Regions from separate parts of the Proteiniborus sp. MB09-C3 genome, predicted to be linked through region 4. Evidence: riboswitches for the same ligand, from Rfam matches in the RefSeq annotation. Region 4 holds a riboswitch; each other region holds the start of a gene.
The links. A riboswitch is a leader RNA that binds a small molecule or an ion and turns the genes downstream of it on or off. The one in region 4 is predicted to bind cyclic di-GMP.

Region 1 (7,715 bases), 1.5 Mb from region 4:
GATGAAATTAACTGGAAACTTACCATAAATGAAAGCTTATCTCCTATAGAGGCTGGTGCAGTTTTAGTTGATACTATAAGTAAAGGCTTAGTGTATATAGAAAACAGCTTAAAGATTAAAAATCCTGATGGAGATGAACTATTCAGAACAACCGAAGATACTGAAGGTGATTATACTCTAGAGAACGAATTAAATGCAAAGGGAGAAAGAGTATTGACCATAACCTTTAAGGATGGGTTTAATACTAGATACTTTGTTGAGTACACTACCGTAGTAGTTGCTGGAAATGGAGAGCAGATAAATAACAAAGCAGTATTTAATGGTGAAAGTACTACAACCACAGATACAGAGGATATAAAATTCAACGTAACTCAATATTCAGGTGCAACGGGCAGTGGTGTACGTTCAGGAAATATAAAGATTACCAAATATAATACAGAAAATGAGAATAAAAAGCTTAAAGATGCAGAATTTAAACTATACTATTTACTAAATGGAGAACCTTATTACGTTAAAGCCAGTGATGGTACCGATATACATCGCACAAATAGTCAGGGAGTTCTAGAATTTAAAGGATTAAATATAAGAACCTACTATTTGCAAGAAGTAAAAGCACCAGCAGGCTATGAAAAAATGGATAAGGAAGAACTACAAGAAGCATTAAAAGACTATGAAATAGTAGAAGTAAACAACGAAGAAGGTAGCAAAGATGTCAGCATAAAGCTAAAATTGGACAATATTAACAAATCAATTGTATTAGAAGTTCCAAACAACAGAATAAAAATCAATGTAGAAGGAACTAAAAAGTGGTTGGGTGGGTCAAATGACAAGCCAACTATAAAACTTCAACTATACCAAAACAGCAAAGCTCTTGGTGATCCAAAAGAACCAATAGAGACAGAAAATGGAATTGCAAGCTGTACTTGGGAGAATCTATATAAGGCAGATGAAAATGGTGAGGACTATGTCTACACAGTAGACGAAGTAAATGTTCCAGAGAATTATATAAAGTCTGTTTCAGATGATGGGCTAACAGTAACTAACACTTATGTATCTTCGAAGATAGAAAAAACAGGTAATAAGGTATGGGTAAATGGTCCAGAACCAAAACCAACTATACAGTTACGATTGCTTCAAAACAATGTTCAGTATGGAGAATTAGTAACCTTAGCTGATGGAGAAATATCCTATACTTGGACTGATTTAGATAAGACCGATGTACATGGGATAGATTACAAATACGCAGTAGAAGAAGTAAGCATTCCAGAAGATTATGGTATGTCGGTATCAGATGATGGATTAACTATAACCAATACCTACCAATCACCAAAGAGAGATGTAATAGGTAAAAAGGTATGGGTGAATGGGCCGTCTATTAGACCAACTATAGAATTACAGTTATATAGGAATGGAATTCCATATGGTAGACCTGTAGAACTAAGTGGTGAGGCAATTAGTTACAAATGGTCAGGTTTAGATAAAACAGATGAAAAAGGTATTGATTATGTTTACACTGTGGACGAAGTAAATGTTCCAGAAAACTATGAGAAGTCAGTTTCAGATAAATATATGACAGTAACCAATACCTATATAATACCTAAGATAGACATAACAGGTAAAAAGGTATGGATTGGTGGATCAAGTACAAGACCAGCCATAGAGCTGCAACTATACAGAGATGGTGAAGCTTTTGGGGAACCAGTAAAATTAGAAGACGGAGAAACAGAATATATCTGGACTGGCTTAGACAAAACAGATATAGATGGAAAAGAACATAAATATACAATAGACGAGGTAAAAGTTCCAAGTGGCTACAGAAAGTCAATATCTAGCGACGGACTAACTATCACAAATAGTTATCGTCCACCAGTAGACCCAGAACCACCAACAAAACCAAAAGAACCCGAGAAACCAACAGAACCACCAACAAAACCAGAAGAACCAGAGAAACCAACAGAACCACCAACAAAACCAGAAGAGCCAGAAAAACCAACTGAACCAGAGCCAGAACCTAAACCAGAACCAGAAGAACCAACAATAGTCACACCACCAGAAAACGGAACAGTTGAGTTTGACGAAGATGGCAACTGGAAGTACACTCCAAACCCTGGATTTAAGGGCAAGGATAAATTTGTCATAAGACATCCAGATGGGACAGAAGAGCTCATCGAGATAGATGTAGACGATATCCCATTAGGCACAGTACTTCCTAAAACTGGGGAAGGCAGCAAAATAGGATATTATATAACAGGATTACTATTAGTATTTCTAGGACTATTCCTAAGAAGAAAAATAGTATAAAAAAAGTAGAACTACAGCAAAAGGGTGCTATACGAAGTAAAGGGAAATAGTATGAAAGGCAGAGGCTAAAATCTCTGCCTTTTAAACATAAAACTACTAGTATTGAAGAATATATAGATGATAAAATTATCATTAAAAAGATGATTTAAAGGCAGGGTAAAGAATGAAGAGAAAAATAATACCATGGATAATAATCATCACAGGTTTATTCATAGCTGCATATCCAAAAGCATCAGAGCTATATGCAGACTACAAACAATCTAAACTTATAGAAGAGTGGCAGCAAAGCCTCTCTAGAATAGATAGTGTAGATATGGAAGAGGAAGAAGAAATTAATAGCTTAGAGTCATACGGCGAGGAGGAATTAGAAATAGGCGCAATCGAAGAACTAAACTCCCGTGAGATAAGAGAAAGAGAAAAGAAAAAGAAAGAAGAAGCAGATAGGGAAGAAAAGAAGAGAAAAGAAGCAGAAAGAGTAGCACAAGAAAGAGAAGAATATATACAAAAGCACATGGAAGGTATTCTTAAAATAGAAAAAATCAAATTCAGTCAGCCCATACTAAAAGGAGCTACGCAAAACAACCTAAACATATCAGTAGCCAGTGTGGAAAACACAGGGAGAGCAGGAGAAATCGGAAACTATGCCATAGCAGGACATAGAAATCGTAGTTTTGGAAGGAACTTCAATAGACTAGAAGAGGTCGAGATTGAAGATAAAATAGTAGTAGATATTGGAGATAGTCAGTTTGAATATACTGTTACAGAAAAGCTATATGTTTATCCAGAAGAAGTCTGGGTATTATATAGTAATAAGGAGGATAAAGAAATAACCTTAATAACCTGCCACCCTATGAAGAACCCAACTCATAGGCTGATTATAAAAGGGAAAATACTTGAATAATCCTTAAACCGTAAGCTATGAAAATAGAATCATAGGACTGTAGCCCTATGCAATAATTGGACAAGCTATGGTAAAATTAAGAAAATAAATATATTTTTTTATCAGTGACTTTTCACCGATAAAGGCAAACCTAGTGAAAGCTAGGGACGCAAAGCTAAAGGGCCTTACTTAAAAATAAGATGGCAGCCAGTTACCGAAAGGAGAGTTTTTTATGTTAAAGAGAAATCTTGTGCTCTTCTTACTAGTCATTTCATTATTATTACTTTCTACAATAGCTTTTGCTTCAAATTCAAATATTGATAAAAGCCAATTAGAAAATGGATTAGTAACTATCACTTATATACCAAAAAAGGATGTTGCAGCAAAAGTAATGATTACTAAAGGCGATATAAAATATACTTATGATATAAAAGCAAACAACAGCTATCCGTTACAGCTTGGAGATGGAAAATATACTGTTTCTATTTTAGAAAATGTAGAAGGTAACAAATATAGACAAGTAGAAAAAGAAGAGATAAATCTAAAGCTATCAGATGCTAATAAAGTGTTCCTACAATCTAATCAGATAATAAACTGGAACGAAAACATGGAGGCTATGAAAAAAGCCAAAGAATTAGCTAAGAATGCAAAAAATGACAAGGAAAAAGTAATTGCAATTTACAATTTTATTATAAACAATATTAGCTACGATAATGACAAGGCTGCAAGTGTACAAGCAGGATACATACCTTCCATAGACATTATATTAAAAGCTTCAAAGGGAATATGTTATGATTATGCTACATTATTTGCAGCAATGCTTAGAAGCCTAGATGTACCTACAAAGCTAGTTATGGGAAGAAAAAATGATGTAGAAGCATATCATGCATGGAATCAAGTATATCTAGAAGATTCTAAGGAATGGGTAACTATAGATACAACTTATGATGCAGCACTTAAAAAAGAAAATGCAGCTAGCTCAATGATAAAAGACGAGAAAGAATATAAAATAGAAAAACAATACTAGTACTATGTTAATAGAAACCACTGGTTTAGGCCAGTGGTTTTTCTATATGCTGAATAAACTAAAAAGGCAATGCGAATGTAGACAGAATCTGGAAGTATTATAATAGATACTACTAAAACGACTATTAGATGCCATACCATAGGAGATATAGTACCTCCTATAACCATATAAAATTCCTTAGTGACAAACGCCCTGCTTCCTTTATAGGGTAAATTAGCTATACCTTTAAAATCGCCCTTTAAAGCCTTAAAAGTATAGAGACATACCCAGCCTGATACAGAAGAATAGAATAACATATTAAGTATAAGCTTGTCATTACCCCTAAATAGCCTGTTAATTTCCAAAAAGGACTTCAAATCTTAAATCATGTAATAAAAAAGAGTCATTGATGTCTTTCTTTTATCATATAATCCTACAGAAATGACCATTTCCATATTCATGCATAGTTAATCTTCCGCATCCTCTAGATATTTTCTTGAATAGTGTTTCTTTGCAGTCATTCATAAATTCAATTCCACTTATTGCTGTTATACCACTAGCTTTGTAGGCTTTAGGATAAAATGGGACGGAGAAGCCTATAAGAGCTATTTCACGAGCATTCGTACACATCTTAAGTATTTCATCAGTTGTATGATTTATCATAGTTGTTCCAGTTATAATAACTACATCACATTGAGGCAATAATTCAGTTTGCATTGAAATTGGATATACTGAAGCGCCTTCAACACTTCCTTGAATATCTATTGCTCTGTCAAAGGGAATATATCTTTTTACCCTTGATGCTAGATTTTTAACTAAAGGAGGCATATGTCCGATTACACCTACAGTATCTTTAGATGTTATTTTTTCATATAATGTATCCATATCTTCAGTAGATTTAGTAGTACGTATGTATTTATTTGCTGCATTTATAACAGCACAGCCTAAACCTCTTTGCAAATCCTCAGCTCCTGTAACAGCCCATTTAGCACAATCAATTGCTTTCATACCTATCATTTCCTCACCATATGAAAATATAGAGCATCCCGAGGGCAGTTTTTCTCTCATTAAGTATATAAAAGCAACATTATCATTTGACAGTTGAACACCTGCAAAAGATATTCCTACGATAACGTCTTTAATATAAAGACCCTCCAAATCATTTTTTGCAATATCAAAGACCCTTTCAATTAGCATTTAGCTATATACCCCCTTTTCATAATAAATTATGATATATCAGGAAAATTATAGCACATTAGTTTTGCTGTTTAGCATAGTATTCAACATTTCTATTTAACTTCAGAGCCTGATAGAAATAATCAATAGAGGGTTTGTTGAATAATTTCAGGGTGTACCTTATAATTGGATTGTACATAGGAATATTAAGGGTTTTAGCAATTAATGATTATCTAAAACAGGAGGGACTGTAAAATGAAAATGGATTTTTTAAAGAAAATTCTTGCGTTATCCATTGCTTTAATAATGAGCATAGGACTTGCTAGCTGTGGACCCAAAATACCTGTAGAGAACCCAGCTATTGAAAGTAATACGCCTTTGACTGAAGAAGATACTCCTTCTACAGAGGAAAAGATAGTTAGAATGGATCTAAGTGATGTAGGTTACCCATCTGTTTATACAGTGTCCAAAAAAGGACAGGGCTATGTTGCTCTTCAATTTATTTTCGATACACTTATATGGAAGGATAACACAGGAGAAATTCCATATCTTGCAGAAAAATATGAGGTTTCCGAAGATAATAAGACTTATACTTTCTATTTGAGAAAGGGAGTTAAATTTACTGATGGGGAAGAATTCAACGCTGAGGATGTTAAGTTCACATTTGACTATACTAAGGAACATCCTTATCATTATGCTTCTACAAGCATGGTTAAAGAAACAAGGATTATTGATGATTATACAGTAGAAATCGAGCTTTCAGATGTTTATGTTCCATTTATAAGTGATGTTGCAGGCTGTCTACCAATACTTCCTGAGCATATCTGGAAGGATGTGACTGAGCCAGAAACATTCACAGCTCCAGAGGCAGTAATTGCTACAGGTCCATTTAAATTAGAATCTTATGATAGTGCTGCCGGAGTATATGTATATACTAAAAATGAGAACTATTTTTATGGAAAGGTTGCTGCTGACAAGCTTATAGTAAGCAACTATGACGATGCGAGAGAAGCATTTGTTGCGGGAGATCTGGATGTTTCCGCAACTATGGGATATAAAAAAGCTACTAGCTTTAAGAATGATGATAAGTATAAAGTATTAGAGGGTCCAGGCCTTTGGGTAAGTAGATTGTATTTTAACTTTAATGAGCCTGCTTTTAATTCAAAGGAAATAAGGCAAGCGATACATCATTCCATTAATTTAGATGAAATAGTAGATAAGGTTACAGGTGGAGCAGCCATAGTGGGTAGTGCAGGGCATCTCCAACCTAATACACCATGGTACAATCCTGATGTTAAACAATATCCTTATGATGTAGAAAAGGCAAAAGCATTACTTATAGAAGCTGGTGCAGTTGATTCAAACAATGACGGAGTAATGGAATACGATGGAAAAGAAATGAAATATGAAACAATATTCGGTGAAAAGGATGTTCAATACGCAGAGCTTGTAGCGAGCTACTTAAAGGAAATAGGAATTGTACTTGAAGTGAAAACATTTGATGACAATACTGTTAAAACTCTTATAGGCGAAGGAAGCTTCACCTTAGCTGTGAATGGACATGGTTCATTTGGTGGAGACCCAATTCTTCTTGGACGTTTTGCTTCTGATTCAGATGGAGCACCAAAGGTTACAGCTCAGGGTGGAAAGGTTTGGCATAATGAGGAGTATAACAAAATTTTTGAACAGTCAGCAATGGAATTAAATAAAGAAAAAAGACATGAACTTGTAAGCAAATTACAGGAGATCATAGCAGAGGAGCTACCTACCATAACTATGTATTACAATCTTAATGCTACAGTTTATAATCCAGCTGTTTATGACGGATATTACTATACTCCAGATGGGATAGGTATTGCAATTCCTTTTGCATACAATAAGCTTTGTTTTGTGGAGTGATTAGATGAAATCACTAATTAAATATTCTGTTTATATGACATTAATAATAGCACTTTCATTTGCACTGCCAAGGTTAATCCCTGGCAGTCCTTTGTTTGCTATGGTAGAGGACATAAGCTCTGTAGATACGATGACAAATGAGGCTTTAAAAGCCTTTGAAAAGTATTACTCTCCAGAGCTTCCTCTACTGGAGCAATTTGTAAAATATCTTAGAAATCTCTTTAATTTAGATTTTGGATATTCTTTTTATTATAAAATGTCCGTATTTCAATTGATAAAGGAGAGAGTTGGATGGACACTTTTGCTTTCTTTTTTATCTATTGGAATATCGTCATTACTCGGGATTTTTCTTGGTATATGGTCTGGACTTAAGGGCAGAGAAAGCAAGCTTTTGATTAGTGCATTTATAAGTATTCATGCTACACCTACTTTTCTTATAGCAGCTATTTTTCA
Region 2 (7,715 bases), 1.3 Mb from region 4:
AGCTGCAATGTCTTCAGGATTGGCTTTTATTAATTCCTCATCTGTTATTACTCCAACAATATTGCCATTTTCCACCACTGGAAAATGATGTATCCCTTTATCTAATATAATGTTGTTTATCAATGTAATACTATCAACAAGATTTACTAGCATAAAGTTTTTTATCATAATATCACGAGCTTTTCTAATCATATTATTATAATTTTGCTAACATGTAAATAACACAAAACTGTACTTACTAATCATAGATTCGTTAGCATATCTTCCTCCTTCCTTCAGTTATTATAATTTTTAATGCTTGAATCTTGAAACTGTTTCCAATAGCTCTTCTGCTAAATGAGCTAGCTCTTGTGCAGAGCTTGCTACTTCCTCCATAGAAGCAGTCTGTTCTTCAGAAGCCGCAGATACTTCTTGGCCAGAGGCTGCTGTCTGTTGTGATATAGCTGCAATGCTATCTATCGATTTAACTATTTCATTGCTTTCAGAAGCTATCTGCTGTGTAGCTGCACTCACTTCATTTATTTGTTCTGCCACGTTTTCAACTTCCTTAACTATAGACTTAAAAGTATTTCCTGCCTTGTTTACTGCTTCTACTCCTTCAAGAATTTCTTGTCCTCCAGATTCAATAACATTGACTGCACGGTTTGTCTCGCTCTGAATATCTTTTATTAATCCTTCAATTTTCTGGGTCGAAGCAGAAGATTGCTCAGCTAAGTTTCTTACCTCTTCAGCAACAACTGCGAATCCCCTTCCCTGTTCGCCTGCTCTAGCAGCTTCTATAGCAGCATTAAGAGCTAGTAGATTTGTTTGATCCGCAATATTCTTAATGACATCTACAATCTGTCCAATTTCTTCTGATTTTTTTCCTAAGGCATTAACAACATTCGCACTTTCTATGGAAACCTGCTTTACTCTATCAATTTTTCTTACTGCATTTTCTGCCTCTCTTACTCCTTCGTTGGCAGCATCAGAAGCATTCTTACTTGCATTAGTTACAGATTCTGTATTTGCTGCAGCCTGCTGTATTGCAGAAGAAATTTGACCTATATGGGAGCTGGTAGCCTCTAATTCTTCGGATTGTGCTGCGGCACCGCTGGACAGCTCCAGTATAGTTTTAGATACTTGCTCGGCAGCAGCTGTTGTTTCTTCAGATGATGCTGATAACTCCTGACTATAGGCGGCAACACTTTGAGAAGCTTCTGTAATCTTTATTATCATATCTCTTAGCCTATCAGTCATTATGTTAAAGGAATTTGCTAATTCACCAATTTCATCTTTATTTTTAACCTTTATAGCTTGTACTGTTATATCACCTTCAGCTATTTTTTTCGTAGCTCCAGCCATTACTGTTATTGGCTTGGAAATTATATTAGATATGTATAAAGAGACTATTATTCCTGTTAGTACGCTTAGTACAATTATAATAATCAATATGACTAATGTTTCTGAATATAGCATGTCGCTTCCATTATTAGCCGCCTCTGCTAATTCACTTTTTTGCTTTACGAGATAATTGATTTTTATTTCTATTTGCTCAGAATTAAGACGATTTACCATAGTTTGTTGATTAGCTTCCTCAATTTTGCCACTTGTAGCTAATGCAATAGCACTTTCCTCGTTAGGCTTTAGTATTTCCCACAGTTTTGTTATTTCAGAATATATACTTCTACCTTCCTCATCTACTATTGTACTTTTAAAATCCTCTAAGTTTTTTTCAAATTCCTCAAATGTAGACTTCATACTTTTAGCAGCTGTTTCCCGTCCTTTAGAATCTACTGCTAATATCAGCATTCCCCTGTCCTCTCCCAAGGATGCTAGATTTATTTGTGCATCTTTAATATATTCAATGCCTTTTAAGTGCATGTCATATAAAACAGTTAATTCATTGTTAATTACTGAAAGACTGTATATTCCAACACCACCTAATATAATCATTAAAATAATTAAGGCACTGAATCCAAATATTAGCTTTTTTCTCACTGTCAATTTCATTTATAATTCTCTCCTTTAGAAATTATGATAAACTAACACCTTGCTAAGAGAACAACCTTTTCTACAAATATCAGCCTTTTTAAATAGATGCAAGAAAGCTGTGAGTTCTGTTAAAACCACAGCTAAAAAATCATGGAAAAACATATTTACAACCCAGTCATTATAGTGTCGTACATGTCATATCCGTGGTTTCGCGTCTCTATCCTTCGATAAATTAGCTTTTTATATATTTTCATTGTATTGTACAAATAGTTTTTACATATAATATTACTATATTAGACACCACGTATTATTGTAGTACTATTTTCCACTTTTGTCAACATTTTATGCTATAATAAGGAAAAAGTTCTATGGTAATCTCAAACATATCCATTTACTACTCTTATGACACAATAGGCGGGGTATATATTAATATCTGCTTTATAAAATTAATACATTTTATGAAGCGAATATAATAATAAATTACAAAATAATGGGAGTGATTGTTATGGACAAAAGCCAGATATATCGTCAAAAAATACTTTCTTGTGCAAAAGAAATCCTAGAGATTAATGGCGAAGATGCTATTACTATAGATAATATTGCAAGAAAGTGTAAAATCAGTAAATCCACTTTTTATAATTATTTTTCTAATAAAGAAGACTTAATAAACCATCTAAACAGTTTCTCTGATATAGATGGTTTTTTTGTTTCTGGGACAAGAGAATTGATTTTACTTAAGGCAATTGAAGCTTTTCCCAGATTCGGATTTAACGAAATTGATATGGATAAAATCGCCAAGCTAGCAAAAATAAAAAGGACTACTATATATAATTATTTTTCTAGCAAAGAGGAACTATGGGAAAACTGTATTAGATATATTGTTGATAAGCAAAAAAGTATTATAGAGTCTATTGTGCTCGCTGATGAGAATCCTGTAGAAGTAATGGATAATTATATAGACTCTTTATTTAAGCTAGAAAATGAGTATTATAATGCTATCATAATAGTAAGCAAATACCATTACATAAGCAATAAAAAAATGCAAGAATTGCTTAAGGAATTAATCGATATAAAAATAAAATTATTTTCTTCAATAATTGAAAATGGGAAACAGAAAGGAAGCTATAAAAAGGATATAAATTCTATTAATACAGCAAAACTTATTACGACTTTTTTATTTGGATTAAGTTTTATCGATGCAGAAGATATTGGTGAATCGAAAAAAAAACTTTTTAACTTACTTCATAATTTTATAAAAGAAAATAACTTATCTAAGGAAGTACATGAGCCTTGATAAAAGAAACATCCCTTGTAACCTTTTAATTACTAAAGAGTATTATGATAATGTTAGATTTTAGTTGAGGGGGCGTTTCTGTGTTAGAAGCCTTATTATTAGTTATAGCTTTATCCTTAGATGCTTTTGTAGCTAGCATTGCTTATGGAACAAGTAAGATTAAAATACCTATTTCATCGGTAGCCGTTATTAGTACTATTTGCTCCTTTATTCTTGCGATTTCTCTTTTTTTAGGATCCATATTGAAAATGGTATTGCCAAACAGATTTGCTACTACAATTAGCTTTATAGCTCTTATGCTGTTAGGTATATATTATTTGCTTGAAGGGATTGTAAAGGCTAATTTAAGGAAAAGTGAAAGCTCAAATAAAAGAATTAAATTTAGATTTGCAGATATGCAGCTTGTACTGGATATTTATTTAGATGAAACAAGAGCTGATTTAGATAATTCAAAAAACCTCAATCCTAGGGAGGCTTTATACCTTGCCATAGCTCTCTCCATAGATTCGTTAGCAGTAGGATTTGCAAGCAGTTTAGGAGAGGTTAATTACATCCTTGCAATTCTGTTTTCCTTAGTTGCAGGTGCAATTGCTATTCTAGCCGGATTGTTCTTAGGTAGAAAGCTTGCTGAAACAGCAAAAATAAACTTATCATGGTTATCAGGTGCTCTATTATTAGTACTGGCAATTTTAAAATTAGTATAGAAAAACGGTAAAGAAACGACAAAATAATGATATACTCCCCTTTTGGCTAATAGCTCTATTGTTTTGCTATCTAGCATAATGGGACATATCTCAGGACTTTTGTCGTTTCTTATAACTTATGCTTTATTTTCCACTATTCTAGGACAACTCCAGTTCCAGAGGCTGTTACCATAAGCATATTGCCTCCTTCTCCTAAAACCTCATAATCAATATCAACTCCAACAACTGCGTTGCATCCAAGGGCAGAAGCTCTTGATTGCATTTCTCTCAATGCATCTTCTCTAGCTTTGATCAATTCTCCCTCATAAGATTGTGAACGTCCTCCAAAAAAATTTGAAAGTCCAGCAGCAAAATCCTTAAGAAAATTTACACCTGAAATTACTTCTCCAAAGACTATACCTCTATACTCTTTTATTTTTCTACCGTCTACATTTGGTGTTGTAGTTACTATCATGCCATACCTCCCACTTTATTTCTTAATACAATAATATTATACCCTTAATAAAATAATTCTTTGCTCAGCTGAATCTATTATACTATTTATATCTGGCGTTAAATATAGATATCTAGCATGAAAACATAATAGAAATACATGTTCTGATGTTTCAAATATAGAAAATGCATCAAAGAAATACTATCCGATGAAGCAACTCTACTCTACAGTGCTATTATAATTCTATAAAAAACTTTTTATACCATATAAGAAAAACATATATTGTCCATATCTGTCTAGCATGGTTCTCTTTACCTGTATAATGCTCTTCAATTAATTTCACAATTTCCTCAATATTAAAGAATTCTTTTGCTACGTCCGACTGAAACATTTCTTTTACCATATTATAATACTTTTCCTCACGGAACCAATATCTAATTGGTACTGGAAATCCTACCTTAGTTCTATTTGCCCATTCGCTTGGCAATGTATCTTTTGCAGCAATTCTCAATGCGTATTTACTATTTTTATCATTGACACGATATTTTACGGGTATTTGAGCTCCTAAAGACATGACCTCTTTGTCTAGAAATGGAACTCTTAGTTCTATCGAATGTGCTGAACTCATTTTATCAGCCTTCAGAAGAATATCTCCTGGCAACCACAAATTCATGTCAAGATACTGCATCTTAGTAACATCACTTTGATCCTTGACCTTCTCGTACACTTTCTTTGTAATACTTTGTACAGAGGGGCCAGATTTATATTCATCTTTTAGCACTTTCAATGCATCTTCTTCTTCAAAAACTTTGGCTTGACCAATAAACCACTTTTCTACTCTTTGCCCGCCTTTTACTAGAAAATTGGTTATCCTATTCTTGGGTAATGCTTTGCAGACTAGTGAAACTGGACGCCTAATAAAATTAGGTATCTTCTTATATTTCTTCATTGTTGGTGTTGTCTCATACCAAGCGTATCCTCCAAATATTTCATCCGCACCCTCGCCTGACAATACTACTGTGACATGCTCTCTTGCAAGCTTAGCTAAAAAGTATAGCGGCACAACCGATGGATTTGATTGTGGCTCGTCCATATGGTACTGAATAGTCGGAAGCATTTCGAATGACTCTTCAGCAGATATGAATTTTCTATGATTTTCTATCCCTAACATGTCCGATAAATCTTTAGCCAAGTTTGTTTCATTATACATATCTTCATAATCACTAAAGCCTACTGAAAAAGTTTTGTTAGGCATTAATAATGACGTAATATAGCTTGAATCTACTCCACCAGATAAAAATGAACCTACTTTTACATCACTAATTCTATGATATTTAACTGATTCAGCCACAGTCTCTTTTATTTTGTCAACGTAATATTCTAGGCTGTTATCTTTTTCATTATACATTGGATCCCAGTAACGCTTTATTTGTATTTTACCTTTTTTATATATCATATAGTGAGCTGGCTTAAGCTTGTATACACCTTTAAAAAAGGTTTCATCAAGAACTGGGTATTGGAAAGTAAGATATGGCTTTAATGCATCTTTATTCAATTCTTTATTGAACGTTGGCTGTTTTAAAAATGATTTTATTTCAGAGCCAAATATAAATGAATTATCAGAAGTATTTTGAGTATAATATAGGGGCTTTATCCCAAAATAGTCCCTAGCTAAAAACATTATTTCATTTTTAGTATCCCATATTGAAAAAGCAAACATTCCTCTTAATCTATGCAATAAGTCTGTTCCATATTCTTCATAGGCATGTATGATTACTTCACTATCTGTATTACTTTTAAATATATGTCCTCTTTCTTGAAGCTCACTTCTCAGCTCCTGATAATTATATATTTCCCCATTGAAAATCATTACACAAGTTTTATCCTCATTATACATTGGCTGACTAGCTTCCTCTGATAAGTCAATAATCTTAAGCCGTCTAAAGCCGAATGCGACATTATTATCTGTATATATTCCTCCACTATCAGGACCTCTATGGATTATAGTATCCATCATTTCTTTGATAACTTTTTCTTTATCTATAGCTAAAGTCGTATCAGCAAACCCCACAAAACCACACACTTTTATCACCCTCTCTTATTGTTGTAACCTAATGTATTGTGCCAGTCAATTAACTTGTTTTCTTAGTACTACTTTTTATAATTTCCGTAATAATTTCAGTTTCATTAAAAGGTACTTCTATTTTACCTATTTTCTGAGAGGTTTCGTGCCCTTTTCCAGCAACAAAAATAATATCATCTTTTTTGCTTATTTCAATAGCATATCTAATTGCTTCCTTCCTATCAACTAAAGATACATAAGTACCATTATGTTCTTTTATAGATTCTACAATTTCCTTTATGATAGAATTAGGGTCTTGATCCTTGGGGTTATCAGATGTTACGACGGCAATGTCAGAATACTTAGCTGCCACTTTACCCATGGCATAACGCTTAGCTCTTCCTTTTTCTCCTGGAGCTGCATAAACACCGAAAACTAAAATGAGTCTGCCCTTTGTGAAAGGTTTTATAGCTGATAGGGCTTTTTCCAAACCATCTTCCGTATGTGCAAAATCAACAATTATTTTATAGTCCTTATCCTTATACACTACTTCAAATCGTCCCTTTATATCTTTTACTGCTTCGATTCCTTTCTGAATGTCCTTTAGCTCTATATCATTGCAATAAGCACAAGCAATAGCTGCCAGACTATTGTATATATAAATCTTTCCTGGAAAATTAACCTTAATCTCTATACTTCCCTTTGGAGTATTTGCTACAAAGCTTGTAAAATCAGCAGAATAACAAATACTTGTTGCATAAATATCAGCCTTATTATCTATTCCATATGTTATTGTTTTAGACTTTAGATTTTTTGCCTCTTCTACCAATCTCCTACCATACTCATCATCTATATTAATAATATTGTAGTCTTTTGTCATCTTAAATAGCTTAGCCTTTGCATGAAAATATTCTTCCATACTATTATGCAGCTCTAGATGGTCTGGTGTAAGATTTGTATAAATACCTGTATTGAAATCACATTCTGCCACTCTATCGAGGCTTAGTGCATGTGATGATACTTCCATAATACAATTTTGAGTGTTAATGTCTACCATTTCAGAAAACATTTGTTGCAGATTAAGGGATTCTGGAGTTGTGTTCTTAGTTTTTGCTAATCTTTTTCCTATGACGCTTCCAATGGTACCAATAAGGTCTATAGGTTTTTTAGCCTGTTCAAATATAGATTTGATTAAAAATGATGTTGATGTTTTACCATTGGTTCCAGTTATACCAATCATATTAATCT
Region 3 (7,715 bases), 1.8 Mb from region 4:
CATTTTTAGAGCCACCTTCTATATCTTTATGAACACAATTACCTCCTGCAAGCTCGATTACTTCTACTATGTCAGAGCTCTTTCCTGCTGTCCATAGAATTTCTTGATTTGAAAAATAGACATCAGGTCTTTCTTCTTTAGGAATTTGAGAAGTAATATCAGTCACCATTTTTACCTTTTCATCAAAATATTCAGCATATTTTTTTGCTATTTCTACTGCTTCTCCTCCTAATATATCTGCATACAATGTTAATACATCTTTAGTGTCTTCAAATTTACCTGTAGATGCCATTGGAACAGCAACCATACCTGCTTTGTTGATAGAAGCAACTGCATTTGGATTAGGAAAATAAAATACGACTTGTGGTTCATATTTTAGCAAATCTTCAATATTTAAGCTAGAATGTGCATTCTCAATAACTACTACTGAATCTAACTTTTTATAAATCACATTAGACCAAGGCCAACCATTTTTATGAAAGTCTCCAGCAGCAACAATTTTATCCTCAGCATTAAGAATGTAGACTTTCTCATAAGATGGTCCAAATAGAGCAGCTACTCTTTCTACATTTACAGGTACTTCGATTTTCGTGCCATCAAGATTAGTTACTACTTTAGTTTTAGCTTCTAAGGGTTGCTCTTGTTTTTGTTCTAGATTTTCTGTTTTTTCTGGATTCACAGTATTTTGATTACTACAGCCACTAAATAATGCTACAAGCATAAAAACAGCTAATAATATGCTTATATGTCTCTTAAATTTATTCATTTTTTTCCTCTCCTTTGTTTTTTAAATGATTATACCTCTGTAAAAAACTTTCCCTTAGGATTTTTTAGGGAAAATATAGCTGCCATTTGCTCCAGTCAGTACACTATATTCACCATAAAAACCAACTTTCATGTCAGAAAATACATTAGCTGTCGGGATATAGACATGTGCCTGCGCAACTGTTCTTGCCCAATGAAGTGGATTAGCTGGATTCTCAGCCATCATATTAGTAAATGGATATGGTGTAAACGGCAAAATAGATAGGGATTCAGGCTCTAAATCCTTTAGAATCTGTAAGCCTTTGATCACATCCTCTTTTTCCTCACCAAGTCCAACTAGAAAACCACTCCAGACTTTTAATCCTAAGTCCTTCACATAGTGCAGCGTTTTTAATCTATCTTCTAATGTATCACCTCCTGGGCGAAATCGCTTATATATATTTTCATTGGGAGACTCTATCCCACATTGATAACCATCCATGCCTGCTGATTTTAGTATCTTCAAGCTCTCTTTATCAATAGCCCCAAATAATCCAAATACCTCCATATTAGTATTATTCTTTAAGGCCTCAATATAGTATGGATAATCATCAGGGACAGTATAGCCCATCCAACCGGATGCAGTAAATACACGATTAACCCCTATGCTTTCCATTAGCTTTCCTCGCTCTATTGCAGTTTCCAAGGAGCTTTTCTGTGAAAACTGATTGTTTCTCATTTTAAAGCTATCCCATTTGCAATGATTACAATGTGGCTGAGTCAGACATTCTCCTGTAATAACTACAGGCCCTGTATTGATTCTGGTTTTACCCAAGCCAATTTCCTGAGCTTTTAAAAAAAGCTCTTTATCTGGCATATTCATGATATCATTCAACATATACTTGTCCTCCTAATTTTCTGCTTAAAAATTCATATATTATAAAGCTTTGAACTGCTGCTTTAGCTATTGATTATGGGTACACAAACTTTTAGTTCTTCCTTGTTTTTTTCATCCATTATTGTGTTAATCTGCAACTCTATATTGTATATCTTATGTAGAAGCTCCTCTGTAACAACTTCGTCAGGTTTTCCTGACTTAAATTTATTCCCTCTACCCATTGCAAGGACTGTAGTAGAGACCATAAAAGCATGGTTTGGAAAATGAGATGTCATGATTACTCCTATATTTCTTTCTGCAAGCTTTTTTATATGCTTTAAAACCCTCACTTGATTACCAAAATCTAAATTTGAGGTAGGCTCATCCATTATAAGAATTTTAGGCTCTTGTACAAGTGCTCTTGCTATGAGTACTAATTGCCTTTCCCCACCGCTTATTTCTGTATAAATACTATCCTTCAAATATGAAATACCTAAAGATTCTATTATTTTCTCTGCAATATCAAAATCTTTTTTAGATGGTGACGAGAAGATTCCTAAATGTGCAGTCCTTCCCATTACTACCACATCTCTAACCTTATAAGGAAAAGGTGGAATATGAGCCTGAGGAACATATCCTATTGCTTTCGCAAATTCTTTTCGTGACCATTTAAATATATCTTGGCCATCTAGTAATATTTCTCCACCTTTTAATTTTAAAAAGCCTAATATGGTTTTAAAAAGCGTAGTTTTACCTACTCCATTTGGTCCTAATATACAAAGTATATCTCCTGCTTTTACACTAAATGATAAGTTTTCTATGATCGTTTTATCATGATAGCCACAAGTGGCATTTATTACTTCTAATTTCAATTCAATCCCTTCCTTGTTCTATACAATAGATAAATAAAAAAAGGAGCCCCTATCAAAGAGGTGAGTATACCAAGAGGTATCTCTATAGATGCTGCACCTCTAGCTATGTTATCAACTAGTAATAAATATGTGCTTCCTATAAGAGCTGAGGCAGGCAACAAGACCTTAAAGTCAGGTCCAACTATCATCCGTGCTATATGAGGAACTATAAGACCTACCCATCCTATCATTCCACATACGGCCACTGATGAAGCTGTTAAAAAAGTAGAGCAGATTATCACCAAAAACCTTAATTTCTTTGTGTCAATACCTAAAGACTTTGCCTCCTCTTCGCCAAAGGATAAAGTATTTAAATGCCATCTTATCAAAAATAAAGGCACAGTCCCTAGCAAAAAAGGTATTATAAGCAAGAATACATCTCTTCTACTTATAGACGATAAGCTTCCCATAAGCCAAAATGTTATAGCAGGTAGCTTATTATATGGATCTGCCATGTACTTTGATAACGATATAAATGATTGAAATATAGTACCTATTAAGATTCCTGCTAATATTAGAACAAACATAAAATTACTGCTTCGACCTATTTTTATACTTATAAAGTATGTTAAAAAAACCGCAATAATCCCGAATATAAATGCTGATATTTGTACCCCAACAGTATTATAAGAAAGCAATATAGCCAGTGCAGCCCCAAAACCTGCCCCTGCTGAAGTTCCTAGTATATCTGGAGAAACCATTGGATTTTTAAACATTCCTTGATATACCGTACCTGATATTGATAGTGCACTTCCTACAATCATGGCTGCTATAATCCTTGGTATCCTAACTTGAAATAAAACTGTCTCAATCACCTCAGGGTATTCTATATTTCTTTTTAGGGCTTTGGCTATTACTACTTCAAATATTTCATTAATAGTTACAGAGTATCTTCCAATCGTCATAGATAGCAAAAAGGCAATTATGGGTATTAATATTAGTATTAAAAACTTGAGATAATTATTAGAATTGCAGTTATCTGCCCTAGTTCGCACTTTGCTCCTCCTTGTAAATTCAAATTATATTTTTCACATTTAGATTTTAAAATAATTAAATTTATATTTTCACTTAAAATAAATGCTATAACATACAGTATTGAGCCAAACACACTTGTAATATCGTCCATGACACCGCTTACATAAGTAAAACAATCCTCTTATCTGTTTATGTTTTTTCTTTAATCGTTATGTTTTATTGAATATAACGATTTTGTTATTATACCACACTAAGTCATGACTTGTAAATCAAAACAATAAGACTTTGTAAATAGCTTCCAATAACATTTAATCCTCCCTTTGCTCTCATATAATATTCCCGTATCAAGTTTAACATGTCCAGCTGGGCCGCCTTCCGTTTCTTCTTTCACCTGTTTTTCAACAGCTACTCTTTCTGGTTTCCACTTCTCGCTGGGAGCTACTATGCAATAGCCTATTTCTTCACTGCCCTCTACAATCTTGAACCATTCATCTTCAAAATAGCCCTTTGCTTCTTAATTAAAAAAAGAAGATAGTCTTTACTATCCTCTCTAATAATTTTTAAAGCTTTTTATATATATAATTTTATAGAATTTTTACGCTATTATTTTAATAAGCAAATTAGGAAGGAGCATAGCAACTGCCATTCCATAAATTAAGTCAAGCCATGCCACAGAGCCAATAGCACATATTAAAATTATCCCAACTATTGGAGTCCCAAATATTTTAACTATAATAGGTGTTTCTTTTTTTCTTATAGATGCCCATATGCTTTTTGCATCTTGTACACTAGGAAAAGAATGCATAGCTATGGACACACCAAGCCAAATCAATACATATTCTAAAATATTCCCGCTCTTAAATTTAATAACTGGTATAGCAGCAGGCAGTGAAATTAATGCACCAATTACCGTATTTACTATAAAAGGCCCTACGCCTATTAGAATTTGCTGCTTCGCATTTTTAGGCTCTTCATGAACCACATAGCCTGATGGATTTCCAAACCTAAAATAGCAAATATCAAAGATTGCAATCCTAGATGTTTTGCAAAACAGTTGATGAGCAAGCTCATGAACTATTACTCCAGGAAAAGTTATTATTGATATTAAAAATCCTGGTATGATAAACATAATATTACACCTCGCTTATTTATCTCCATTGATATGTTCCGTTAAAAATTGATGTCAAAAATTCGGTTTCATATTCAGCATTTTTATCTACAAGAAGATTAAACATATTGTCTCTTTCACTTATCATATCGTTATAATGATAAGCTAGAGAGAGATTTGAAACAGCTTGATTGTTATCTTTGTCAAGTTTATATGCTTTTTCTGCCATTTCCAAAGCAACTTCGTCATTATTTCTCTTAAGCTCTATTTTGGATATAGTTATGTATGCTCCTGGATTTTCAGCATTCATGCTCAACACTTCTTTGCAGTATTCTAAAGCTTCATCGTATCTTTCTTGTTCCCTACATATTGCGGCAAGAAAAAAGTATGCAGAATGAAATTCAGGTTTAGAATTAATAACTTCTCTTATTAAAATTTCAGCATAATCAAACTCTCCAAACTCATATAGAGCATCTGCTAAATAATACTTTCCTGCAACATCTTCTGGATGTTCATTCACATAAGTTTCTAGCTGAGCTACAAGTTCTTCAGTATAATAGTCCTGCTCTGAACTATTCAATATTTTATTTAAGCCTTCATTGAGGAAATAAAATGTAGCTATATTATCCATAACAGTATCAATCCTGTCTATTAAGTCTTCTTCTGCCTCTTCCCCTATTATCATATCAATTGCATCTATTGCTTTATCAATTTTATCATTCTCATAATATGCAATACTAAGCTTAGCCAAAACAAGAGTTGAGTCAGGATACTTGTTTAAAACCCTTTCATACTCATTCATAGCAGTAATGTATTTTCTTTCATTTTCAGCCCTAGCCCCTCTTTCATAAGCAACACCTGCTTTCAGTAGAGCTGGAAACATTATAAGAGATAGAATAGTAACAATAAATATAATACCAAAGAAAGCTTTTATCCATAGTGGTATTGGACGATTTGATAATTTGTCCCTACACTCGCTACACAAAGGTGCTTTATACTCAGGTTCTACTACTGAACTACTGCAATTCAAACATGCAACTATCTCATCAGCATCGTTTGCTTTTTCGATATCCTCTGTCATAATTTTGTCCTCCTTCCAAGTTATTTTAACAATAAAACAAAAAATCCCTACATGTCGAAAAGGCATGGAGAGATATGGGCTTACATGCAATAATCTGGTGGCCCAGCTACCATGGTCATTTGACTTTAGGCCTGTAGCCTTGCGTCCTTATTTTTCAATAAGTTTACCTTTTTCAAAAATTATCCTGCTAGCTTTGTTTTATCACCAAAATATTATACCAAAATCTTTATTTTATGTCTGCAAAATATCGTTGATTAATAGAGTGTTTTCCTAATTATGTGCTTTTTAGTACTTTAGTACTATAGCTAAGATTTAATAGCTTTGCATTATTTTTTTATTATTGTTTCATCTAATTGAGATTATAGTATAATGAAAAAGCTGAGAATTCTCAGCTTTTTCATTTCAAATATATAAATATTCCTAGAAAGTGCATTACACTTCCGCCTAGTACAAATAAATGCCATATAGCATGGTTATAAGGAATTTTCTTTACTGAATAAAATATTGTTCCTAATGTATAGACTATTCCACCTGCCAATAACCAAATGAAAAATCCTTTCGGCACCATCTGCAGCATAGGCCTTACTGCTATAACTACTATCCAGCCCATAAGCACATACATAAGTACAGAAACCATTTTAAACTTATCGAATTTATTATAGGTGAATATCTTAAATCCTATGCCAAATAACGCTATAGTCCATACAGCAACTAATATACCTATTCTCCAATATCCTGTCATAGATAGCAATGTAACTGGAGTATAAGTACCTGCAATAAATAAAAATATTGAAGAATGGTCAAATACTCTAAGTATCTTTTTTATTTTTTCATTTTGAAAGCTATGATATAGGGTTGAAGATGTATACAGACAGATGGAGCAAAATCCATATATGCTGAAGGCCACTATTGATATTGTACTTTTATCCCAAATAGCATATATGAGCAAAATAGTCAAAGTGACTACGCTAAATAGAACACCTACGCCGTGAGTTATGCTGCTGGCTATTTCCTCCTTTATAGAGTAAGCCTTCTTTGAAATTTCATTAACTCCCAAAGATTTATTTAATTCATTCATTAAATCACTCTCCTCTTTTAATATCTCTAAATATATTATACACCATGTAGTATTAAAAAACACTAGTAGTAGTATTAAAAAACACCATAAATATAAAAAAATCAGGAATCTAAACTCCTGATTTTTTTCAATGCCGCAATAAACCCGCAGTTATCTGCGGGTCTAAACATTTAGCTATCCTCTTAAGTCAACCTTTAAAGGCCTTCCTTTTTCATTTAATGTAATCTTAGTGATCTTGACCAATTTTTTCTCATCATTGATCTTGTCGCATTCAAGTACTTGATATGTCTTGGAAGTATCTCCATTAGCTTTATAAACATCACCAAGTAATTTAAAAAATGAGTATGGATGATCTGGATCTTTTAGACAAATCATTGATGAATTTTGTTTTAACATAGTGTCAGTAATTAACTTTGCATAATCAATATCCTTAAGATCTCCAATTAAATAGTATTCAGCTTCATCAGCTAAGTCTTCGAAGCTTTTAACCTGCTTCATTGAAGAATTTCCCTTAGCTACAGCACCTATTGTAGCAAAAAGAGGTAGAATTCCCCATCCTTTGTGACCTGAAACCACAAAAGAGTCTTTATTAGCTACTGCTTCTTCGATATAGCTTGCAAATGCTTCTGTCATAAATTCTTGGTCTACTAATTTTTTCAACATTGGATTCATATAATCACTCCATCAAAAAATTATAACTATTTTTATAGTTTTGTCATATTGTTATTTTTTTATCCAGCAATATAAAAATTCAGGCAAGGAGCATGCCTTACCTGAATTTAAGATTAATATTTATTTACTCCATTTTAAGATAAGGTCTTTTGCTGCCTTAGCTTCATCTATTCTTCTAACTGGTGTATTATGTGGTGCTTCTTTTAACAGATTAGGATCTTTTTCTGCTTCTTCAGCTATCTTAATCATAGTTTCTATGAAGCCATCCA
Region 4 (7,715 bases):
GAACCAGAATTAGCAGAAGAATTAGTAGAAAGAGTTCAAGGACTTGAAATGGCAACTCCTGTTTTTCACACTAGTGCTACTATGAAATGGAGAAGAGCAAGAGGTAAAGTTGACATAATAGGTGTTAATAGTGACTTTCACAAAATTAGAGATAATGCACTACTTTCAGGAAACTTTTTTACTGAACTGCATGTAAAGCAGCGTTCACCAGTTGCTGTATTAGGATATAATATGGGTGTTGGTCTAATGAAAGGAAGAAATCCTGTTGGCCAAACATTCACTTTAGAAGGTCAAACATATAGAATTATAGGAGTTCTTGAACAAAAAGGATCAGGAAATGCTGAAGGTGTAGATGACAAAATAATTATACCTTATACATCTGCATTGAAGATTGCAGATAAGAGACAAGTGGACCAAATATGGGGGAAAGCAGCCTCAAAAGAAGAAGCAGATTTAGTTGTTGTTCAATTAGGTAGAATTTTTAAGCGAAAATTAGGCTTAGATCAAACAGCACCTACAGGAGCTCAAGGTGAAGGAGAAGAGGGTACAACTGAATCTACTATGGGTTATTATGGTGACTATTATTATGATGGCTATTATGATGATGGGCCATCACAATCTGAAATTCCTAGTAGCGGCGATGACCTCATCACTATAACCAGCTTAAATCAGTTAGTAGAAGAGGCAGATAATGCAAACCGTGTAATGACATTATTATTAGGAGGCATAGCAGCAGTATCCTTACTAGTAGGTGGATTAGGTATTATGAATATAATGCTAGTTGCTGTTACAGAAAGAACAGAAGAGATAGGTCTTAGAAGAGCAATAGGCGCAAAGCAATCAGATTTGCTTTTACAGTTCATACTTGAAGCACTTTACCTCAGTGCAATAGGGGCTATTGCAGGTACAGCTTTAGGAGTATGGGGATTAAGTTTATTTGAAAGATATGGTTTTAGTACTGCAATAAACCTACAAGCCATAGAGATAGCTACAATAGTAGCTTTATGCTCAGGACTTCTTTTTGGAGTTTATCCAGCAATTTCAGCTTCAGCACTTCCACCAGTACAAGCTTTAAAAAGGCAATAGATATACAAAATATGCCAGAGAAAAAATTCTCTGGTTTTTTTGTTTAGGAGGAAAGATTGATTTTACTTATATTTTAGTATTTAAAGAATAAAAAAATGTGTACATATATAAAACAATAGTTCTTTAGTCTCATTTATAGTATAATAATCTTAAACTAGAAGACTATACCATTGAAATATGAGGAGAGAAAAGATGAATATTGATTCAGATACTAAGCTTTATTGTCTAATAGGTAATCCTATTTCTAAAAGTCTATCGCCAATGATTCACAATTTGATTTTTCAACTTAATTCGATGAATGCAAAATATTTAGCATTTAATATAGATAATGCTGAGTATCTAGAAAAAGCTGTAGATGGCATTAGGGCATTAGGAATAGGAGGTTTCAATATAACAATTCCATACAAGATTGAAATAATGAAATATATTGACGAAATTGATGAAAAAGCCAAAATATTAGGAGCAATAAATACCGTATTAAATATAAATGGGAAGCTTCGAGGCTTTAATACTGATGGAGATGGATTTGTTAAATCGTTAAGAGATAGAGAAATAGATATTAAAGATAAAAAAGTAGCTTTAATTGGAGCAGGAGGAGCTGCACATTCAATAGCAGTGTCTTTAGCCTTCGAAGGCATAAAGGAATTGGTGATAATTAATAGAACCACCCAGAATGCGTACAAGCTTAAAAAATTAGTTGAAGACGTATTTCCTAATATACATATAAATTGTTATGAAATAGGCAGAGAAACATCTATCCCAAAAGATATAGATATACTGATCAATACTACTCCTATAGGTATGTATCCGGATGCTGACAGCGTTCCTATTTCGCCAAGATTATTTTCTACAAGCACCATATTTTATGACATTATTTACAAGCCCCAAAAGACTAAATGGATTTTAGAAGCCGAAAAGTTAGGATGCAAAACCTTTGGAGGGCTAGATATGCTAATTAATCAAGCCATATATTCTCAAAAGATCTGGAATAAAAGCTTAATGAACGATAGTATAGATTGGAATTATATTAAAGGAGAGGTGCTCAAGAATATTATCAATAGTCTCCAAATATGAAGGTAAAAGTATTTTTATGTAGAAATAGTAAGAATATACTATTATATTAGTAAAAGGTGGGTCATATGAATAAAAATTTTAAGCTAGGTGACTTATTAGTTTTAGCAAATAAAATAAGTAATAGCCAACTGGAACAAGCGTTACAATTGCAGAGAAAGACTAAGACTAAGCGAATAGGTGAAATTTTAGTAGAACTTGGCTTTGTGAAAGAAGAGGACATATTAGAAGTTTTAGAAACTCAGCTTCAAATACCTTCTATAGATTTAGCCTCTTATAGAATCAGCCCAAAGGCTACTTCTTTAATTTCTGAAAATATTGCTAGAAGGTATAGCCTAATACCGATTGACAAAATTGACAACAAGCTTGTAGTTGCTATGAGTGACCCCTTTAATATCTTTGCAATTGACGATATTAAACTTCTTACAGGTATGGATATTGAAGTCGTTATTTCATTAAAATCTGTAATACTGAGAGCTATAGATAAGTTTTATAGAGAAGAGAATACAAAAAAAGTTTTAGAAGAGTTTGAAGAAGCCTACACATCTAGTAGTATTGAAGATCTAGATGAGGAAGACTTATCCGATGTTAATAGTGCTCCAGTAGTAAAATTAGTTAACTCTATTGTTGGACAAGCTATTAAAATGAGAGCAAGTGATATACATATTGAACCCTTTGAAAACAATGTACGAGTAAGATACAGAATAGATGGAGATTTGCAAGAGATAATGAGATTTTCCATCAAAAGCCACATGGCAATAGTTACCAGAGTAAAGATAATGGGTAAAATGGATATTGCAGAAAGAAGAATACCACAAGATGGCAGAGTTGAAACTGAACTAGAGGATAAAGAAATAGATATGAGAATATCTACATTGCCGACCGTATATGGTGAGAAAATAGTAATTAGATTATTAGATAGAGATGGATTTAGTTTTTCAAAAGAGGATTTAGGATTTGAAGATAGGGAGTTAGGGGTATTTAACAAGATATTAAGGCAGCCCTATGGGATAATATTAGTGACCGGACCTACTGGAAGTGGAAAGAGTACAACCTTATATACAATTTTAAAAGATTTAAATGATGAGGAGAAAAACATAATAACTGTTGAGGATCCTGTTGAGTACAAGCTTGAAGGCATCAATCAAGTACAGGTAAATAATAAGTCAGGTTTAACTTTTGCAAAAGGTTTAAGGTCTATTTTAAGGCAAGACCCTGACATAATAATGGTCGGAGAAATAAGAGATTCAGAGACAGCAGAGATTGCAGTAAGGGCATCAATTACAGGCCATCTTGTTTTATCTACACTTCATACCAATGATACTGCTTCCACTATAGTGAGACTTATTGATATGGGAATTGAGCCATATTTAGTATCTACCTCTGTTATAGGTATTATATCTCAAAGATTAGTAAAGAAATTATGCCCTAGCTGCAAAACACCTTATAAAGCCAGTTCTCAAGAAAAAAAGATTTTGGGACTTGAATTAGAAGAAGATGTAACTCTTTACAAACAAACTGGATGTAATAAATGCATTAAAGGCTATAGAGGCAGAGTTTCTATAGGCGAGATAATGTATATAGATAGGGATATAAGAAGGCTAATAGATAATAGAGCTACTACTGATGAACTTAAAGAAGCTTCTATAAAGAATGGTATGACAACTCTTTATGATAATGTAGTTAATTTAGCATTAAAGGGAATAACTTCAATAGAAGAGGTATTCAGAATTGGATATACCATAGATTAGGGGGAAAATGAAGTTGGATTTTTTAGATTTGATTGAAGATGGAATTAAAAAAAATGCTTCAGATATACATATTACAGTAGGCATACCTATAACATACAGAATAGATGGTAAGCTTGTAAAGATGGGCGAAGAGGTTTTAAAGCCTGCTGCTACCGAGGAAATTGCTCGAAAAATATTGAATGAAAGACAAATAAATGAATTGTTTGAAAAGGGAGAATTGGATACATCATATTCTAGTCCTGGAATAGGAAGATTCAGAATCAATATCTACAAGCAAAGAGGAAGCTATGCATTGGCAATTAGGATTATTCCTCCAACTATACCTACTATGGAAGAGCTTGGATTGCCGAATATTATTAAGGACTTATCAAAGCTTCCAAGGGGACTAATACTAGTAACTGGGCCTACTGGCAGTGGAAAATCTACTACGCTGGCTTCAATGATAGATTCTATAAATAGTGAGAGAAACTGTCACATATTAACTTTAGAGGATCCGATAGAGTATCTGCACAGACATAATAAAAGCATAGTTAATCAAAGGGAAATTGGCAATGATTCCTTGAGTTTTGCAAATTCTCTTAGGTCTGCCCTAAGACAGGATCCTGATGTGATCCTTGTAGGAGAAATGAGAGATTTGGAGACTATAAGTATTGCATTAACAGCTGCTGAAACAGGGCATCTTGTTTTATCTACCTTACATACATTAGGAGCTGCAAAGACCATAGATAGGATAATAGATGTATTTCCTCCTTATCAGCAGCAGCAAATTAGAATTCAATTTTCTTCGGTTATTCAGGGAATTGTATCTCAACAGCTTTTACCTAGATTAGATGGAAAAGGCAGAGTAGCTGCATTTGAAGTCATGATTGTTACTTCTGCAATTAGAAATTTAATAAGAGAAGAAAAATCTCATCAAATTGATACAGCAATCCAAACCGGTGCCAAGTTTGGTATGCAGACAATGGATAATTCACTATTATCTTTATACAAAAGAGGCTTGATAAGTGGGGAAACGGCACTGAATCAGTCTGTAAATACTGATATTATCAGAAACTATGTATTATAATCAGGTGGTGATTTTATGCAGTTTATGTATAGAGCAGTTACAGATAGCGGACAAATTATAGAAGGAATCTATGAGGCTAACAGTGAACAAGAAGTACTATCGATGCTAAGAAATAACGAATACATGCCTATATCAATAGAGCATAAAGAGGAAGAAAAACCAGTATCGTCTTATTTTTCGAAAAAGGTTACTAAAAAGGATATAGCAGTATATTGCAGGCAGTTCTACACAATGCTAAATGCAGGTGTCAGCATAATTAAATGTCTAGATATATTGGAAGTCCAGACTGAAAATAAAGCAATGAGAAATGCAACAAGAGCTGTTTTTGATGATGTACAAAAAGGAATGACTTTATCTGAATCAATGAGAAAATACGAAAAGGTTTTTCCTAGCTTGCTAGTAAACATGGTTGAGGCAGGAGAAGTAAGTGGTAACCTTGATGTAATAATGGAACGAATGGCAATACATTATGAAAAAGAGAATAAAATCGAAAATAAAGTAAAAGGAGCAATGATTTACCCCATTGTTCTAGGAGTTGTTTCAATAGCAGTAGTGATTTTCTTGTTAGTGGCTGTCATGCCTACTTTTATTGGAATGTTTGAAAGCAGTGGAATAGAATTGCCAGCTCCAACTAAATTGCTTTTAAGCATCAGTGATTCTCTCAAAAACCAGTGGTATATATATTTAGCTTCAATACTTATTTTAGCACTTATTATAGGATATTTTGGAAAGCAAGAATCTGGAAGATTATTTATTGATGGGTTAAAGCTTCGAATACCAATTTTTAAGGACACAAGCATAAAGATAGCTACTTCAAGATTTACTAGAACATTGTCTACGCTTCTATCAAGTGGGATACCCTTACTTCAAGCTCTAGATGTAGTATCAAAAATAGTCAACAACAGGTTTTTAAGCCTTAGACTAGAAAATGCAAAGGAAGAAGTAAGGAAAGGAATTCCTCTATCCAGAACAATTAAAGAAGTTAGGGTATTTCCTCCTATGGTGGATTCAATGATAAAAATAGGAGAAGAATCAGGCTCACTAGATGAAATACTAAATAAGAGCGCAGACTTCTATGACGAAGAGGTAGAGGTAGCCATTCAAAAAATGACAGAAATGCTCCAACCTCTTCTAGTAGTATTCATGGCGCTAGTAGTGGGATTTATAGTCATAGCCATGGCACTGCCAATGTTTGACATGGTCAATACTGTACAGATGTAAAAGCAAAAAAACACTAGAAAAATAGCAAATTTTGTATTGACAGGATTTAGTAACTAAAATATTATTGTAGATATCAACAGAATAATTGGCAAAGCTATTGAAAAATAGCGACGCAAAGCTAGAGTCTAAAGCTACTGAGAAGTAGCCATGATCGTTCAGCTGCATAAATAATTTAGTGTTATTTGTGCAGCTTTTTTTGTACCAAAGGACAATTTTTTAATACTATTTTCGAAGGGTGGTGGTTTAGAAAAGAAATAATAGTTGCATCTATTATATGGTATTGATAAAAAATAATAACAAGGGGGAACAGATATGTTCGAATTTATTTTAAAGCAGTTAAAGCAGTTAAAGCAAAATAAAAAAGGATTTACTTTAGTGGAGTTAGTTGTTGTTATAGCTATACTGGGTATATTGGCAGCTATTGCGGTACCTAAGCTAACTACATCAAGAAAAGCAGCAGCAGATACTGCACATCAGGCTAATATTAAAGTACTTACAAGTGCAGCAACAATGTATATAGCAGATGAAGGAGTCCCAACTGAGGCTGATGTAGTATGGACAGAAGCAAATAAAGACGATGATAATGGTTGGGGAAATTATCTTCAGGAATGGCCTAAAGCACCTACTGGAATCTCTAACGCAGAAGTTAATGGAAAAGATTATAAAGTAACGATTTCTACTGGCGGAGATATAACAGTATCAAATGAGTAGAATTGAGAACCTAGAGAGAAGAGCACAAGAACAGGAATTTTATCCTGAAGGACCTCAGGGACAGGAACCTTGTCTCACATAATATAACTTTTGAAGGACTTCAGGGACAGGACCTTGTCCCACATAATATAACTTTTTAATTGAAATGCTTCAAAGTAAACAGAAAATTTGACTAAAGGAGAGCTTACCATGTACATACTAACATTCATATTCGGAACTTTAATAGGTTCTTTTCTAAATGTATGCATATACAGAATACCTAGAGAAGAGTCTATAGCTTATCCTTCTTCCCATTGTCCTAAATGCAGCACTCCTTTAAAATGGGACAACCTTATTCCTGTACTTAGCTTTCTATTGCAAAAAGGCAAATGTAGATATTGTGGGGAGTCCATTTCCCCACAGTATCCCATTGTTGAACTATTGAATGGTATTTTATATGCTATATTTTTTCATTTTTATGGATTATTAATTGATTTCTTTTTTTATAGCTCTATTGTGAGCATTTTAATTGTCATTAGCTTAATAGACTACTATCATCAAATAATACCGGATTCTTTAGTAATTATTATTTTCATAATAACTATTATTCATAAGCTCACATTATTTATATTGTATAAAACACCATTTAATCTAATGAATAGCATATTAGCTCTATTATTAGGAGGAGGATTATTTCTAGTTATTGCTATAGTCTCAAAAGGTGGCATGGGAGGAGGAGACATAAAGCTTATTAGTGTATTAGGCTTTATGCTTGGAATAAAGAAGCTTCTTTTGAACATATTATTATCCTTTATAATTGGAGCCGTTTT

Region 1: another riboswitch for cyclic di-GMP. It lies ahead of QO263_RS01060 (transglutaminase-like domain-containing protein); the one in region 4 lies ahead of QO263_RS12760 (type II secretion system protein).
Region 2: another riboswitch for cyclic di-GMP. It lies ahead of QO263_RS06380 (methyl-accepting chemotaxis protein); the one in region 4 lies ahead of QO263_RS12760 (type II secretion system protein).
Region 3: another riboswitch for cyclic di-GMP. It lies ahead of QO263_RS02680 (tetratricopeptide repeat protein); the one in region 4 lies ahead of QO263_RS12760 (type II secretion system protein).

The regions. Positions count from the first base shown of each region.
Region 1 covers NZ_CP127161.1:214,058-221,772, reverse strand. The annotation lists gene QO263_RS01070 (collagen binding domain-containing protein) at 1-2,301, shown strand, start outside; gene QO263_RS01065 (class D sortase) at 2,465-3,202, shown strand; cyclic di-GMP riboswitch class I at 3,316-3,400, shown strand; gene QO263_RS01060 (transglutaminase-like domain-containing protein) at 3,414-4,208, shown strand; gene QO263_RS01055 (hypothetical protein) at 4,211-4,552, opposite strand; gene QO263_RS01050 (DUF364 domain-containing protein) at 4,611-5,384, opposite strand; gene QO263_RS01045 (ABC transporter substrate-binding protein) at 5,619-7,262, shown strand; gene QO263_RS01040 (ABC transporter permease) at 7,267-7,715, shown strand, end outside.
Region 2 covers NZ_CP127161.1:1,320,665-1,328,379, reverse strand. The annotation lists gene QO263_RS06385 (CBS domain-containing protein) at 1-168, opposite strand, end outside; gene QO263_RS06380 (methyl-accepting chemotaxis protein) at 292-1,992, opposite strand; cyclic di-GMP riboswitch class I at 2,137-2,222, opposite strand; gene QO263_RS06375 (TetR/AcrR family transcriptional regulator) at 2,480-3,268, shown strand; gene ytaF (sporulation membrane protein YtaF) at 3,349-3,972, shown strand; gene QO263_RS06365 (putative heavy metal-binding protein) at 4,106-4,426, opposite strand; gene asnB (asparagine synthase (glutamine-hydrolyzing)) at 4,641-6,488, opposite strand; gene QO263_RS06355 (UDP-N-acetylmuramoyl-L-alanyl-D-glutamate--2,6-diaminopimelate ligase) at 6,538-7,715, opposite strand, start outside.
Region 3 covers NZ_CP127161.1:558,653-566,367, reverse strand. The annotation lists gene QO263_RS02705 (ABC transporter substrate-binding protein) at 1-766, opposite strand, end outside; gene QO263_RS02700 (radical SAM protein) at 821-1,642, opposite strand; gene QO263_RS02695 (ABC transporter ATP-binding protein) at 1,705-2,493, opposite strand; gene QO263_RS02690 (FecCD family ABC transporter permease) at 2,490-3,527, opposite strand; gene QO263_RS02685 (metalloprotease family protein) at 4,103-4,636, opposite strand; gene QO263_RS02680 (tetratricopeptide repeat protein) at 4,656-5,696, opposite strand; cyclic di-GMP riboswitch class I at 5,790-5,874, opposite strand; gene trhA (PAQR family membrane homeostasis protein TrhA) at 6,094-6,774, opposite strand; gene QO263_RS02670 (hypothetical protein) at 6,949-7,446, opposite strand; gene gcvPB (aminomethyl-transferring glycine dehydrogenase subunit GcvPB) at 7,567-7,715, opposite strand, start outside.
Region 4 covers NZ_CP127161.1:2,610,136-2,617,850, reverse strand. The annotation lists gene QO263_RS12785 (ABC transporter permease) at 1-1,086, shown strand, start outside; gene aroE (shikimate dehydrogenase) at 1,279-2,160, shown strand; gene QO263_RS12775 (GspE/PulE family protein) at 2,226-3,908, shown strand; gene QO263_RS12770 (type IV pilus twitching motility protein PilT) at 3,916-4,974, shown strand; gene QO263_RS12765 (type II secretion system F family protein) at 4,990-6,195, shown strand; cyclic di-GMP riboswitch class I at 6,273-6,362, shown strand; gene QO263_RS12760 (type II secretion system protein) at 6,508-6,906, shown strand; gene QO263_RS12755 (prepilin peptidase) at 7,096-7,715, shown strand, end outside.